One region of the Mycobacterium shinjukuense genome, then DNA from elsewhere that is predicted to be linked to it. Evidence: predicted binding sites of a transcription regulator. Region 1 holds the regulator's gene; the other holds the start of a gene.
The links. Region 1 encodes LexA, which represses DNA repair genes until DNA is damaged. Its sites were predicted from a motif close to CGAACANNTGTTCG; they were not measured.
Positions count from the first base shown of each region.

Region 1 (7,157 bases):
ACGGATCTCGATCGCCATCATGGCGGCCGCGGGGATGGAGGCGGTGCTGGAGCAGACGCTGCAGTACACCAAGGAGCGCCAGGCCTTCGGTAGGCCGATCGGCAGCTTCCAGAACAGCCGGTTCTTGCTGGCCGAGCTGGCCACCGAGGCGACCGCGGTGCGCATCATGGTCGACCAGTTCATCGCGCTGCATCTGGACGGCAAGCTGACCGCCGAGCAGGCCGCCATGGTCAAGTGGTATTCCACCGAGAAGCAGGTCTACCTCAACGACCGCTGCCTGCAGTTGCACGGCGGGTACGGCTACATGCGGGAGTACTCGGTGGCGCGGTCCTACCTCGATTCGCGCGTGCAGACCATTTACGGCGGCACCACCGAGATCATGAAGGAGATCGTCGGCCGCAGCCTGGGCGTTTAGCCCGCGGTCCCACCGTGCGCCCGGTGCGCGTCGTGAGCCCGCTGCAGCAGCGCCCTCAGCTCGTGTTCTTGGCCGACTTCCGCACGGAATTTCGCCGGAAGCGAGTCGAGCCGGCGTTCGGCGGCCCGCAGCGCGTCGAAGATCTTCGCGCGTTCGGTGGCATCCCCGCGGTAGCAGAGGTCGAGATATTCCAGCGCGCGCCGACGGGCCCGGGAGACGGCGTTGTGCTTGCGTCCGCGCGCCGAGCATAACGACACCACGGTCGTGCCCAGCAGGATGATCACGATCGCCGCCAGCGACGTCGCGGTGCTGATCGGCACGATCGGGACCGGTTTGCCGCGATTGATGAACGGAATCTTGTTGTCGTGCAGCGCCTGCAGCACCAGCTTGACGCCGATGAAACCAAGAATGGCCGCCAGCCCGTAGGACAGATAGACCAGGCGATCCAGCATGTTGTCGATGAGGAAGTACAGCTGGCGCAGGCCCAACAGCGAGAACGCGGTTGCGGCGAACACCAGGTAGACGTTTTCGGTCAGGCCGAACAGCGCGGGCATCGAATCGAACGCGAACAGCACGTCGCTGCCACCGACGGCGATCATCACCAGCACCATCGGGGTCATCACCCGCTTGCCCCGCTCCCGGGTGAACAAACGGTCGCCGTCGTAGTGCTGGGAGGTTCGCAGCAACCGGTTGGCCAGCCGGATGACGACGTTGTCGGCGGTGCGGCCTTCGGTCTCTGCGGATGTGACCAGGTTGCCCGCCATGGCCAACAGCGCCACACCAAGCAGGTAGAACGCCCAGTTGAAGTTCTCGATGAGGGCCGCGCCGAGCAGGATGAGTCCGGTGCGTGCGACCAGCGCGAACACGACACCGAACAACAGCACCTTCTGCTGGGCAACCCGGGGCACCCCGAAGCCGCTGATGATCACCACGAAGACGAACAGGTTGTCCACCGACAACGCCTTGTTGCTCAGGTAGCCCGCGAAGTATTCGGTCGCCATCTCCGGGCTGCCCAAGACGAATACGCCGATCCCGAACACAATGGCGATCCCGACGTAGGTCGCCGACCAGATCGCGGCCTCGCGTAGCGTCGGCACGTGAGTCTGGCGTACGTGGAAGACGTAGTCGAACAGCAACAGGCCGGCGATCACGCCGACGGTCAGGGCCCAGACAAGTCCGGAAACACCCATCTCGGCCGAGCTTCCTCTCACCGCGTCAGTCGGGTTGTCCCCCGCGAGTGGGTGGTGCCCGCGGTCTCCGGCACAGTAACCTACCCGCAGCGCTGGTCGCGGTACGGATTTTCGCGGCGCGAGCGCTGCCCGGCATCATTTCGACATCGGCGAGATATCCGTTTTCGTAATATTTGCGGAATTGACTTCGCATTTGTCGTTCGCTAGAGCAGAGTTATGCGAGCCCGGCGACGATGCGGACCGTAGCTGGGAGACGGCCCACCCCGGGAAAATTCCACCGGATCGCGGGCGGGCAGGGCATCGGCTGGGAGGCTTGGTGAACAGGCAGAGAGGTCAAGTGAACACGCTGGTCCGGCGTGCGCTGGTCGGCATCGCGGCGGCATCGGTGGCCGCGTTGCTGGTGGCGCCGACCGCGGCGGCATCTCCGATTGGCGACGCGGAGAACGCCATGATGGCCGCGTGGGAAAAGGCCGGCGGCGACACGTCACCGCTGGGCGCCCGCAAGGGCGACGTCTACCCCGTCGGCGACGGGTTCGCGCTGGACTTCGACGGCGGCAGGATGTTCTTCACCCCGGCCACCGGTGCCAAATACATGTACGGGCCGATCCTGGACAAATACGAGTCTCTCGGCGGTCCGGCCGGCAGCGATCTGGGGTTCCCGACCATCAACGAAGTTCCCGGCCTCGCCGGACCCGACAGTCGGGTGAGCACCTTCGCCGCCAGCGACAACCCGGTGATTTTCTGGACGCCCGACCACGGTGCGTTCGTCGTGCGCGGCGCGTTGAACGCCGCGTGGGACAAGCTCGGCAGCTCGGGCGGCGTGCTGGGTGCTCCGATCGGGGATGAAACCTACGATGGCGAGGTCGCTTCCCAGAAGTTCAGCGGCGGTGAGATCTCTTGGAACAGGAAGACCAAGGAATTCACCACCGTCCCGCCGGGATTGGCCGACCAGTTGACGGACTTGCAGGTGGCCATCGATCCCACCGCCGCCATCAACATGGCCTGGCGCGCTGCGGGCGGGGCCGCCGGCCCGTTGGGCGCCAAGAAGGGGGACCCGTACCCGATCGGGGGTGACGGCATCGCCCAGGACTTCGTTGGTGGCAAGGTGTTTTTCAGCCCGGCCACCGGTGCCAACGCCGTCGAGGGTGACATCCTGCAGAAGTATGAGTCGCTGGGTGGGCCGGTTGGCAGCGACCTGGGATTCCCGATCGCCAACGAGTCTGACGGCGGCATCACCCCGGCCAGCCGGATTGCCGCGTTCTCCGCGGCCGACAAGCCGGTGATCTTCTGGACGCCCGACCATGGCGCGTTTGTGGTGCGCGGCGCGATCAAGGCCGCGTGGGACAAGCTCAAAGGTCCCGTCGGTAAGCTCGGTGCGCCGGTCGGGGACCAAACCGTGGACGGCGACGTGGTCTCGCAGAAGTTCACCGGCGGCACAATCTCGTGGAACCGCGCGAAGAACACGTTCACCACCGAACCGGCGAACCTGGCGCCCCTGCTGTCGGGGCTGCAGGTGCCCGGGCAGAACCAGCCCAGCACCACGGCGGCGGCCCCGCCCGCCACGAAGTTCACCTGGCATTGGTGGTGGCTGGCGGCGGCCGGTGCGGCGGTGCTGCTGGTCGTGCTGGCCGTGCTGGCCGTGGTTGGGTTGCGGAGGCGTCGCGCCGCCCAGCCGGCCGCCGCCCACGAGCCCACCCATGATGACCTGGGCGGCTATGAGGAGGGCGCCGAGGGGCACTGGCCGCCCCACGACGACGTCGATTTCGGCGCGGAAAACTTTCCCCCCAGCCAGTCGCGTCCGGTTGAGCGGGCGGCGCCGGATGTCGGTGCCGCTGCGCGGGTCAGCTGGCCGCGAGGTGCCGGGACCGCCATCGGTGTGGCCGAAGAGGTCTCCGGTGGTGGCGCCAGCGACCTACTGTCCGGGTTCGACCAGGGCTTCGGGTTGGAGGCGGAAGACTCCGATGCGGTGGACACCACGCCCATCGGGTGGCGCGCCGATATTTCCGAGGCCGTGGCCGCGGAACCCTTTGTTCCCGAATCGGTGGCACCCGAAGAATTCGCGCCGGAAGCCTTCGCGCCCGAAGCCGTCGGACCAGAGGCCGTTCCGGAATCAGCGGGCCTGGAGACCGCGTTTCCGGACACCTTCTACCCCGGTGGCGTCCCGTCGGAAGCCGCTGGTGGGGACGTCGTCATTGCGGATGCGGCCGTTCCGGAGGTGCGGACTACTGGGCGCCACGCCGCCGCCGAGCCGGCGACGTACGGCGAAGCGGCGGCCGCAGTGCCCGGCCATGAGGCGGTCCCGGAAGCCGCTCCACCTCCCGCGGCCGCACCGGGGCGGCGCCCGGCCGCGCGCCCGACGATCCACCTGCCGCTGGCCGACGACCCGTACCGGGCGCCGGCCGGATATCCGATCAAGGCCAGTGCCCGGTACGGCTTGTACTACACGCCCGGCAGTGCGCTCTACCACGACACGCTCGCCGAAATTTGGTTCGCCAGCGAAGAAGCCGCGCAAGCCAACGGTTTCGTCAAAGCGGACTAGCCGCGACCCCAGGGCGCGTCACACCTTGCGGATCACCGTGACGACCTTGCCCAGCACCGTCGCCTCATTGCCGGGGATCGGATCGAAGGCCGGGTTGTGCGGCATCAGCCACACCTGACCGCCCGCCCGTTTGAACGTCTTGACGGTGGCCTCGCCGTCGATCAGGGCTGCCACGATGTCGCCGTTGTCGGCGACGTTCTGCTGTCGCACGACCACCCAGTCGCCGTCGCAGATCGCGGCCTCGACCATCGAGTCGCCGACCACCTTGAGCAGGAACAGCGTCCCCTCGCCGACCAGCTCACGCGGCAGCGGGAACACGTCTTCGACGGCCTCCTCGGCAAGGATCGGGCCGCCGGCGGCGATGCGCCCGAGGACGGGAACATAGGTGGGTTCCGGCAACGCATCCGAGCCGGCCACGTCGGTGAGCACGGCGGCCGCGGCCGCCGTGCCGCCCTCGGCGCCGCGCACGTCGACGGCCCGGGGCCGGTTGGGGTCCCGACGCAGGTAGCCCTTGCGCTCCAGGGTGCGCAGCTGGTGAGCCACCGAGGACGTCGATGTCAACCCGACAGCGTCGCCGATCTCCCGGATGCTCGGCGGGTAGCCGCGGGTGGTGACCGAGGTGCGGATGACGTTCAGGATGGTGCGCTGCCGCTCGGTCAGTGAGGAATCCGCGCGGCCGGCCGGTTGCGCGCCAGCGGCCGCCGCGTCAGGGGCCGCCCCGTGAGGGGCTGAGGTGTCCTTGCCGTCGCTCATGGCATTGACTGTAGCCCCATCGCGGCCAAGAATCAAACATGTGTTCGACGGCGTGTCGCGCCGGCGGGGCGTGTCGGTGGCGCGGTTTAGCGTGGTGACCGTGCGACACACGTCGATCAAATGTTCGGCTATCGAACGCATGGTCGACTATGGTCGAACACACGAGCGATCGACCGAAGGGACCGTCATGACACTCATCCACGCAGCGCCGTCGCGCGCCGGGCGCGCGTCACACCCCAACCGCGCGCCGCGCGCTGGCCGATTCGGCCAGCCCGGCTCGCGAAGGCCGCATCCGTCTCGGCCGGGCGGCGGCCCGCTGTGCCACCGCGGCACCGGTGTGCCGATGTCGGCCGGTTGTCATCGCCGGCATCCCGTCAGCGCGCTGACCACCCTTGGACTGGCCCTGCTCGCCGCGCTGATCACCCTCTGGCTCGGGTTGGTGTCGCACCTCGGCGCGGTGATCGACGGCGGTTCCTCCGATTCGTTCACCGGGCTACCCGACAGGCTTGCCGTGGTGCGGGTGGACGCGGGGGAGTCCCTGCAAGACGTGGCGGCCCGGGTGGCGCCCGAGGCCCCGGTCGGTCGGGTGGCCGAGCGCATCCGCGAGCTCAACGCGCTGGATTCCACGACGCTGGTCGCGGGTCAGACGCTGATCGCCCCGGTCGGCTGAAGGTGGGGCGGTGTCCGGCGAAAACCGCGCTACCGCACCGTTCCTCGGTGATCATGGCGTCGAGCGCGGATGGATCGCGACAGCGTTGGCCCTGCGGCGCCGCGTCCAGGTACCCTCGGAGGCGTCTGCGATACCGGGATGTCGACATGGCAAAGGAGCGGCGATGCACTGTCCGTTCTGCCGGCATCCCGATTCCCGGGTGGTCGACTCGCGGGAAACGGATGAGGGCCAGGCCATTCGGCGCCGCCGGTCGTGCCCCGAGTGTGGACGCCGGTTCACCACGGTGGAGACCGCGGTGCTGGCCGTGGTCAAGCGCAGCGGGGTCACCGAGCCGTTCAGCCGGGACAAGGTCATCAGCGGCGTGCGCCGGGCATGCCAAGGACGCCAGGTCGACGACGACGCGCTGAACCTGCTGGCCCAGCAGGTCGAGGACACCGTGCGGGCCACCGGATCCCCAGAAGTCCCCAGTCACGACGTCGGCCTGGCGATCCTTGGGCCGCTGCGTGACCTCGACGAGGTGGCTTACCTGAGGTTCGCGTCGGTATACCGGTCGTTTTCCTCGGCCGACGATTTCGAGCGCGAGATCGAGGCGCTGCGCGCGCACCGCAAGGTATCGACGTCCGGCTGAGCGACCGCCGTCATGCGCCCCGACCTGCACCCCGACCTGGCGGCATTGGCGCCGCTCCTGGGTACCTGGGCGGGTCGGGGCAAGGGCGAGTATCCAACCATCCAGCCGTTCGACTACTTGGAAGAGGTCGTGTTCTCCCATGTGGGCAAGCCGTTTCTGGTCTACGGGCAAAGGACCATGGCGGTTGCCGATGGGACGCCGCTGCACGCCGAGACGGGGTATCTGCGGGTGCCGCAACCCGGTCGGGTTGAGCTGGTGCTGGCTCATCCCAGCGGCATCACCGAGATCGAGGTGGGCACGTACGCGGCGGGCGGCGGCGTCATCGAGGTCGAGTTGACCGCCACCGACATCGGCTTGACCCCGACGGCCAAAGAGGTGACCGCGCTGGGCCGGTCCATCCGAATCGACGGTGACCAACTCCGATATTCGCTGCGGATGGGCGCGGTCGGCCAACCCCTGCAGCATCATCTCAGCGCCGTCCTGAACCGCAAGCACTGAGCCTTGCCGACGTCAGTCCTGTCGTGTGACAGCGTCTTTGGTGACACGGCCGGCGATGCGCACCCAGCCCTCAGGGCTCCAGGTGGTTTCGATGATCGATCCCTTGCCTTGGGTGATGGTGAGGTCGCGGCTCAGGTAGTCGGTCATCCGGATGGCGGCAAAACCGGTTGCTTCGTCTTCCTCCACACCCAGGTTGCCGGCAAACATGCGCGCCCGCAGCGACCCGGCCGGCCGGTCGATCCAGGTCCACAGGTAGTGGGCGATGTCGTCGGGAAAATCGGCGGGATCGGCCGCCGCAAGGGCATCCAGTGTGTCGACGTCGTGGATGGCAAACTCGGGCGCCCATTCGGCGCGCGCGCTGATCGCGGTGAGATCGCCCGCCGCGCCGACGCCGTAGCTCACCTGCACCAGACCGGCCGGCACCTGCAGCGTTTTGATCGGCGTGCCACGCTCCCGCAGCCACC
Region 1 is NZ_AP022575.1:2,287,160-2,294,316, reverse strand. It holds gene G6N20_RS10210 (acyl-CoA dehydrogenase family protein) at 1-415, shown strand, start outside; gene G6N20_RS10205 (TerC/Alx family metal homeostasis membrane protein) at 412-1,605, opposite strand; gene G6N20_RS10200 (sunset domain-containing protein) at 1,922-4,144, shown strand; gene lexA (transcriptional repressor LexA) at 4,163-4,897, opposite strand; gene G6N20_RS10190 (LysM peptidoglycan-binding domain-containing protein) at 5,085-5,567, shown strand; gene nrdR (transcriptional regulator NrdR) at 5,731-6,195, shown strand; gene G6N20_RS10180 (peroxynitrite isomerase) at 6,208-6,693, shown strand; gene G6N20_RS10175 (PhzF family phenazine biosynthesis protein) at 6,706-7,157, opposite strand, start outside.

Region 2 (7,157 bases), 1.7 Mb from region 1:
GGCTGACCGTGGCCGGCGCGGTGTATTGCCTGAGCTTCACCCGACTACCTTATTTCCAAAGCCTGGGCATTCCCGCCGCCATAGGAATCCTCATCGCGCTGGTCGCCGCGCTGACCCTGGCCCCGGCCGTGCTCGCCGTGGGCAGCCATTTCGGCCTTTGCGAACCGAAGCGCAAGATGAGGACCCGGGGATGGCGGCGGATCGGTACGGCGATCGTCCGCTGGCCCGGGCCCATTCTTGCGGTGACCTGCGCGGTGGCCATTGTCGGTCTGGCCGCCCTGCCCGGATACAAGACGAGCTACGACGCGCGGCACTACATGCCCGGCACCGCGCCGGCCAACGTTGGATACGCCGCAGCCGAGCGGCATTTCTCCCAGGCCCGGCTCAATCCCGAGCTGCTGATGATCGAGACCGATCACGACATGCGCAACCCGGCCGACATGCTGATCTTGGACCGGGTGGCCAAAGGTGTCTTCCACCTTCGGGGTATCGCCCTGGTGCAAGCCATGACCAGACCCTTGGGAACCCCGATCGACCACAGCACAATACCGTTCCAGATCAGCATGCAAAGCGTCGGCCAGACCCAAAACCTGAAATTCCAGCAAGACCGTGCGCACGACTTGCTGAAGCAGGCCGAGGAGATCAGGAAAACGATTCACATCTTGCGGCAGCAGTACGCCCTTCAGCAGGAGCTCGCCGCCGCCACGCACGACCAGGCCCAAAGCTTTCACGACACGTTGGTTTTGATGAACGATCTGCGGGACAAGATCGCGAACTTCGACGACTTCTTCAGGCCGATTCGCAGTTATTTCTATTGGGAGAAGCACTGCTACGACATCCCGATCTGCTTTGCGCTCAGGTCCATCTATGACGCCACCGACGGCATCGACCAGCTCAGCGAACAGTTCCAGAACCTGACGGCATCGCTGGACAAACTGGATGCGACCCAGCCGCAACTGGTGGCGCTGATAACGGCTCAGATCGCCAGCCAGGAGGCCAATCTGGAATTGGTGTTGTCCAACTATGCCACCAACTCCGGGATCACCGCCCAGCAGCAGGCATTGACCGACAACGCGACCGCCATGGGTCAGGCCTTTGATGCCGCCAAGAACGACGATTCGTTTTATCTGCCGCCGGAGGCTTTCAACAACCCCGACTTCAAGCGGGGCCTGAAAATGTTTCTCTCGCCGGACGGCAAGGCCGCTCGCATGATCATCTCCCATGAAGGCGATCCGGCGACGCCCGAAGGCATCTCGCATGTGGACGCCATCAAGGTCGCGGCACATGAGGCGGTGAAGGGCACCCCGCTGGCGGGCGCCAACATCTATCTCGCCGGCACCGCCGCGACGTTCAAGGACATTCAGGACGGCGCAAAGTACGACCTGATGATCGCGGCGATCGCCGCGCTGAGCCTGATCTTGCTGATCATGATGATCATCACGCGAAGTCTGGTCGCCGCACTCGTCATCGTGGGCACGGTGGCGCTGTCGTTGGGCGCCTCCTTTGGGCTCTCCGTGCTGGTCTGGCAGGACATTCTGGGTATCCAGCTGTATTGGATCGTGCTGGCGCTGGCCGTCATCCTGCTGCTGGCGGTGGGATCGGACTACAACCTGCTGCTGATCTCGCGGTTCAAGGAGGAAGTCGGCGCCGGATTAAACACCGGGATCATCCGCGCGATGGCCGGCTCCGGCTCCGTGGTGACCTCGGCCGGCCTGGTGTTCGCCGCCACCATGTCCTCCTTTGTGTTCAGCGATTTGCGTGTTCTGGGTCAGATCGGCACCACCATCGGCCTGGGTCTGCTGTTTGACACGCTGATCGTGCGCTCGTTCATGACGCCGTCCATCGCCGCGCTGCTGGGACGGTGGTTCTGGTGGCCGCAATCGGTGCGGCCCCGCCCCGCCAGCAGGATGCTGCGGCCCTACGGTCCACGCCGAGTGGTTCGTCAACTGCTGCTCAGGGAATCGGAGCGCGCTGGGTGACTCTCGAATTGCACTCACACTCTTGCTAATTCGTTGCACCAGCGAGTTCGGTCCCAGGGCCGGGCGGTCCGCGCAGGTGATGGCGCGATCGCGGTCATCATCAGCGATCGCGCCTCGACGATCTCCTCCCGGCTACCCGAATATATGTATGTTCGAGTGGTATTCGGGGTTGGCCGGCGCGCGCCACCTCGTGCACAGGGATAATCCGATGGTGCGCAAGTGAATTCAGTGACTGCAGAAAGCGCGGATTGGGGCCTGACGACTCGGTGCCACTGGGCGTCCAGCAACATGGCAGCCGGCATCGCCAAGCCCCACCGAGCTCCACACAATCGGCCTTCCGCTGACCATTCAGCCCGGCTGCTGCTCGGCTGTCGCGGGTGAGCTCCGGGGCGTTTTGGTGGATGCCCCGGATATGCTGGCATACATGCGCCGCACCACGGTCAAGATCTCCGACGCTCTCGATGCGCGTCTGCGGCATGAGGCCCGGCGCCGGAATCTGACCATTTCGGAGATCACCCGGGAAGCTCTCGAGGCTTATCTCGGTCAATCCACTGGGCGCCGTCGCCTTCAGGCCGCGGGCGCTGGCAGCGGTGGCCGTACCGACATCTCCGAGCGCATCGAGGAGATCCTTGCCGGCGAGGTCGGGCGATAGCCGCCATTCTCGTCGACGCTGGCCCCCGCTATGCCTATGTGGACGCCGATGACGTCCACCATGCGTCGTCGCTGACACTGCTCGAAACGCATCCCGGCCAGCTGATCGTCCCGACGCTCGTCTCACCGAGGTGGTCTACCTGCTGGGCACTCGCCTCGGTGGCGAACCAGAGGTGCGATTCCTCGGCGACCTCGCTGACGGCGCGTTCAGTGTCGAGCCTGTAGCCGCCGACGACTGGTTGCGCATCGCTGAGCTCGTCGCACGGTATCGAAACCTACCGCTGGGCAGCGTCGACGCCTCCATGGTGGCCGCGGCGGAGCGCTTGGGAGATCCCAACTTTCGACCGCCGCCACTTCAGCGTCGTGCATCCCAACCATGTCGGGGCGTCCACGGTGATTCCTTGATGGCCTGCTGGCGCGAACAGCCGGCGAGGCTGTCAACGATCTTTATGGTCTCGACGCTGACGGTGGTGACCTTCTTGATGAGATCGACAATGTAGGTGGGATCGTCGCGCTCGTCGCAGCAGTCGTTGGGATCGCTGACGATTCCGGACGCTTTGTCGCTGGTGACGCGGTCGCGGTCGACGATCCAGCCCAGCGCCGAGCGTGAACCGAGCAGATAGCGCTCGGCCCCCTTGGTGCGCATCGTCAGCGCGAATCTTGAGGGGGGCGTGCGGAGGTCGTCGGGTAGCGGGTCGGCGGCGGTGCGGGTTTGGTTGTCGCCCCTGATTTTTCAGGATGCGGCATCAGCGGGTAGTACGAACCAAATTCTTGATGTCCCAACCTGTTTGAGCATCAACACGGTGCTGGTAGTTGTCGACGGCGTGAAAACTGGCCTCCTGACGGCACTCGGGTTCAACAGTTCGTCGCAACACTGCTGGTAGAAGAACGGATGTGTTGATGACGAGCCGAGTGCGCAAGGGCCGCTTGAGTGTGGAGTCGCAGTATTGGGAGTTGATCCTCGCCGCCGTCGGTCCGGTCGCCTGCTGATCGACGCGGAGTTACGGGCGGTAGTGGCCGGCAAGCTCGAGAAGGGCGGGAGCCCGGAGCAGATCAGCTCCTGGCTGCGCAGGACCTACCCGCAACGGCCGGGCTGGCATGTCACCCACGAGACGATCTACCGTGGCCTCTACAACGCCGAAAAGTCCGGCCTGGCACGAACATTGACAAACAAGCTACGCACTGCGCGGCCGATGCGGAAACGCCGCCGCCGCCCCGACACCCGCGAGGTGCGGTACGTGATCCCTGCCAAGCCGATCGACCAGCGACCACCGATTGTCGAGTTGCGGCAGCGTATCGGCGACGGGGAAGGCGACACGATCGTCGGCCGCCACACCCGCTCGGCGATCGGCACCATCGTGGAACGCCGCAGCCGACTCGTGCGCCTGGTACACCTCCCGGCCGGGCATACCGGCGAGGCGTTCGCCGCCGCGGCCACTCACCTGCTCACCTCGATCCCGGACGCTGCACGGCTGACGCTCACCTGGGACCAGGGCGCGCAGATGGCGCGCCACGATCTGCTGGCCGAGTTGTTCGCCGAGGGGATTTACTTCGCCCCGCCGGCGTCGCCGTGGCTGCGCACGGCTGCGCGGAACCAACGAGAACGCCAACGGTCTGCTCCGCCAGTGTTTCCCCAAGGGCAGCGACCCGTCCGTGCATGGCCCCGACGAGGTGCGCCGCGTCGAGCAACTGCTCAACACCCGCCCGCGGAAGATCCTCGGCTGGCGCACCCCGGCCGAGGTCTTCGAATCCGAACTGGCACCATGAAATTCGTCCTGTGTTGCGACGACCGCGCGAATCCGCGGTTGAACCCGAGTGCCGCGCCGGGGTCAGTTTTCGGGTGCCGTTGACAGTAGTGACCGGCCCCGGTGACCTGCCTAGTTGTTTGTCGGGGGTGGTTGCGGCTGGAATGGTTCATACCACCACCAGTCGGCGCGCTCGCCGGTGGGTCCGGGGCAGGGCGCTACGGCGGGCGGGGGTTTCTTCGGTGGGCGGGCTAGCGATCCTGCGCTCAGTGGCCGGCCCACGCTGTCGGTGATGGTGAGGTTGGGTGCGGGTCCGGTGATGGTGATGATGCCTCGATGGTGCAGCCGGTGGTGATAGGGGCAGACCAGCACCAGGTTGGCCAGCTCGGTGGCCCCACCGTCTTCCCAGTGCCGGATGTGATGGGCGTGCAGGCCCCGGGTGGCGCCGCAGCCTGGAACCGCGCACGTGGGGTGGCGGTGCTCTAGCGCACGGCGAAGCCGGCGGTTGATCTGGCGGGTCGCTCGGCCGGAGCCGATGACCTCACCGTCACGTTCGAACCAGACCTCATAGGTGGCATCACACATCAGGTACCGGCGTTCAGACTCCGATAGCAGCGGACCCAGGTGCAGCGCAGCGGCGCGCTCCTGCACGTCCAGATGCATCACCACGGTGGTGTGCTGGCCGTGCGGCCGGCGGGCCACCTCGGCGTCCCACCCCGCCTCGACCAGGCGCATAAACGCCTCGACATTGCCCGGCAACGGGGGCCGTTGATCTGACGGGCGGTCGCGATTGTCGTGATCGTGGCGCCACTCGGCGATCAGCGCATCAAGATGAGACCGCAGTGCCGCGTCGAACTTCGCCGCGTCCAGGTGGGGAAGTTTGATCCGCCAGCAACTGAACTCCTCATCGGTGCTCTTGGTGATCGAGGGCTGCGGTTGCGGCCGAGAATCGGGTGCGGGTTCGGGTCGCGGTTCCAGCTTGAGCGCGGTGCGCAGCTGGCTGACCGTGGCGACCCCGGCCAGCTCCGCATAATGCTCATCGGATCCCTCGCCCGCCCGCGCCGCGATGACGCCGACCTGATCCAGCGACAACCGGCCCTCCCGCATGCCCTGGGCGCAGCGCGGAAACTCCCGCAGCCGACGCGCCACGGCGGCGATCGTGTGAGCGTTCCCCGACGACGAGCCCATCTTCCAAGCCACCAACGCCGCCACCGACCGCGCCCCCGTAGCACCCCACAGCTCGTCGCGATCCAGCTCGGCCACGATCTCCACGATGCGCCCATCAATCGCGTTGCGCTGACCGGCCAACTCCGCCAACTCCTCGAACAACACCTCCAGGCGCTGGGCAGGGCTCACTGCCGTAGCACCGGGCGATGCGGTCAAGGACATGACCTCATCATCGCAGCCCGGTCTGACAAGTCTGGGCAGCCGATCCGCGCCGGGACAATGCCGTCATCACCCGCGAAGAATCCCTGTGTGCCAGGGTTAGCTGAGACGGCGGCTGTAGCCGCTCATCGCTACGGGGCGAGACAGGATCACCATTCCATGTGACCATGACGATCGCATCTTTGGACAATCGCGCCGATACTGGCGTGGTGGGCCCATTAAGCGGGAACTACGCCGCGAATGTCGAGAACACCAACAAACGTCGGCAGCTGGCACCATTACCCGGTTACCGGATCTGGCTGCCGCACGCCGACCGTCCCCGACAAACTCGCGGAAGCTCAAACAGGATCTACCGCGCGCCGTTTCCGACGTTCAGCTCGTCACCCGCGAAGTACCGCGAATGGGTTTGCTTCAGGGTGTCCAGTGACGTACTAACGAGCGCAACGACTTCGACGTTCCGGTCGGTGCGCTCGGCTTCCAGCTTCAGCCGGTGCTCCATCGCCGCACGCGGGGTGGCGAACTCGGTGATGCGACGCGCGTGGGTGCGCCGGTCGTACTCGACGACATAACCGGCCACGTCACCCACCTTCGATTTCTGACTCGGCCTGATCGATGGCCCCTTCCAGCCTCGACTTGATCGTGGCCAGCACCGTCGCCCGCTGACCGGGATCTTCGATCTCAGCGCACTGCTGCCACTCGGCCTCATGCATCGCCAGTTTCGCCGACGCGTCTTGCATAACCCGTACCGGCTCCGGAAGCTGCGCCGGGCCAACGCCAGAAGTTGCCAACCGCTCGATCGGTTCGCCATAGAGGATGCCGCGGCCGTACGCGTCAGCGAGACGCTCGTAGCAGTTGGCCCACAAGCTCTGCAAGATGGTCCGAATCTGTATCTCGACACGACCCGCAGGCAACCGAAGCCAGACATGGACGGCCCGGTAACCGGCGTGCGGGTGATCACGCAGATCATGAATCGCCGACTCGTCGGCACCGAAGTGATTGGCGACCTCACGGGCAAGTCTCGTCTGCTCGCCCAACAGTAAGTCGGCATCGATGCGGACACCGGCGAGGTCTTGGATGGTGTTCAGTTGCAGGTTGGGCTGGCGCCGCAACTTTGCTACCAGGGTGTCTTGGGTCTTGGCTCGCGAGGTGACCAGTAGCTCCGACGCAATCGACCAGCTCCCGCCCTCAACCTGGGCCTGCACCTCGGCGGCCAAGTCTGCATGCCACACCATCACCTCGGCGTATGACGGACGGTCGATCGGCGGATCGACTCCGTCGCGCAGTGCCGCGCCGAGACGACGCACCGCGTTGTTCGACCACGGTGGTCGCGAAGCCAGATCCACAATTTCCGAGCCTACGAGTGCTACCCCCACCGGATCGAGTCGGAGGCGCTCCC
Region 2 is NZ_AP022575.1:632,799-639,955, reverse strand. It holds gene G6N20_RS02910 (MMPL/RND family transporter) at 1-1,979, shown strand, start outside; gene G6N20_RS02905 (ribbon-helix-helix domain-containing protein) at 2,404-2,631, shown strand; partial or broken gene G6N20_RS02900 (type ISP restriction/modification enzyme) at 2,986-3,261, opposite strand; gene G6N20_RS02895 (IS30 family transposase) at 3,644-4,480, shown strand; gene G6N20_RS02890 (HNH endonuclease signature motif containing protein) at 4,508-5,764, opposite strand; gene G6N20_RS02885 (hypothetical protein) at 6,111-6,347, opposite strand; gene G6N20_RS02880 (hypothetical protein) at 6,340-7,134, opposite strand.
Region 2: a site for LexA is predicted at 5,933-5,946, ahead of G6N20_RS02890 (HNH endonuclease signature motif containing protein). Genes of this name have one in related genera too.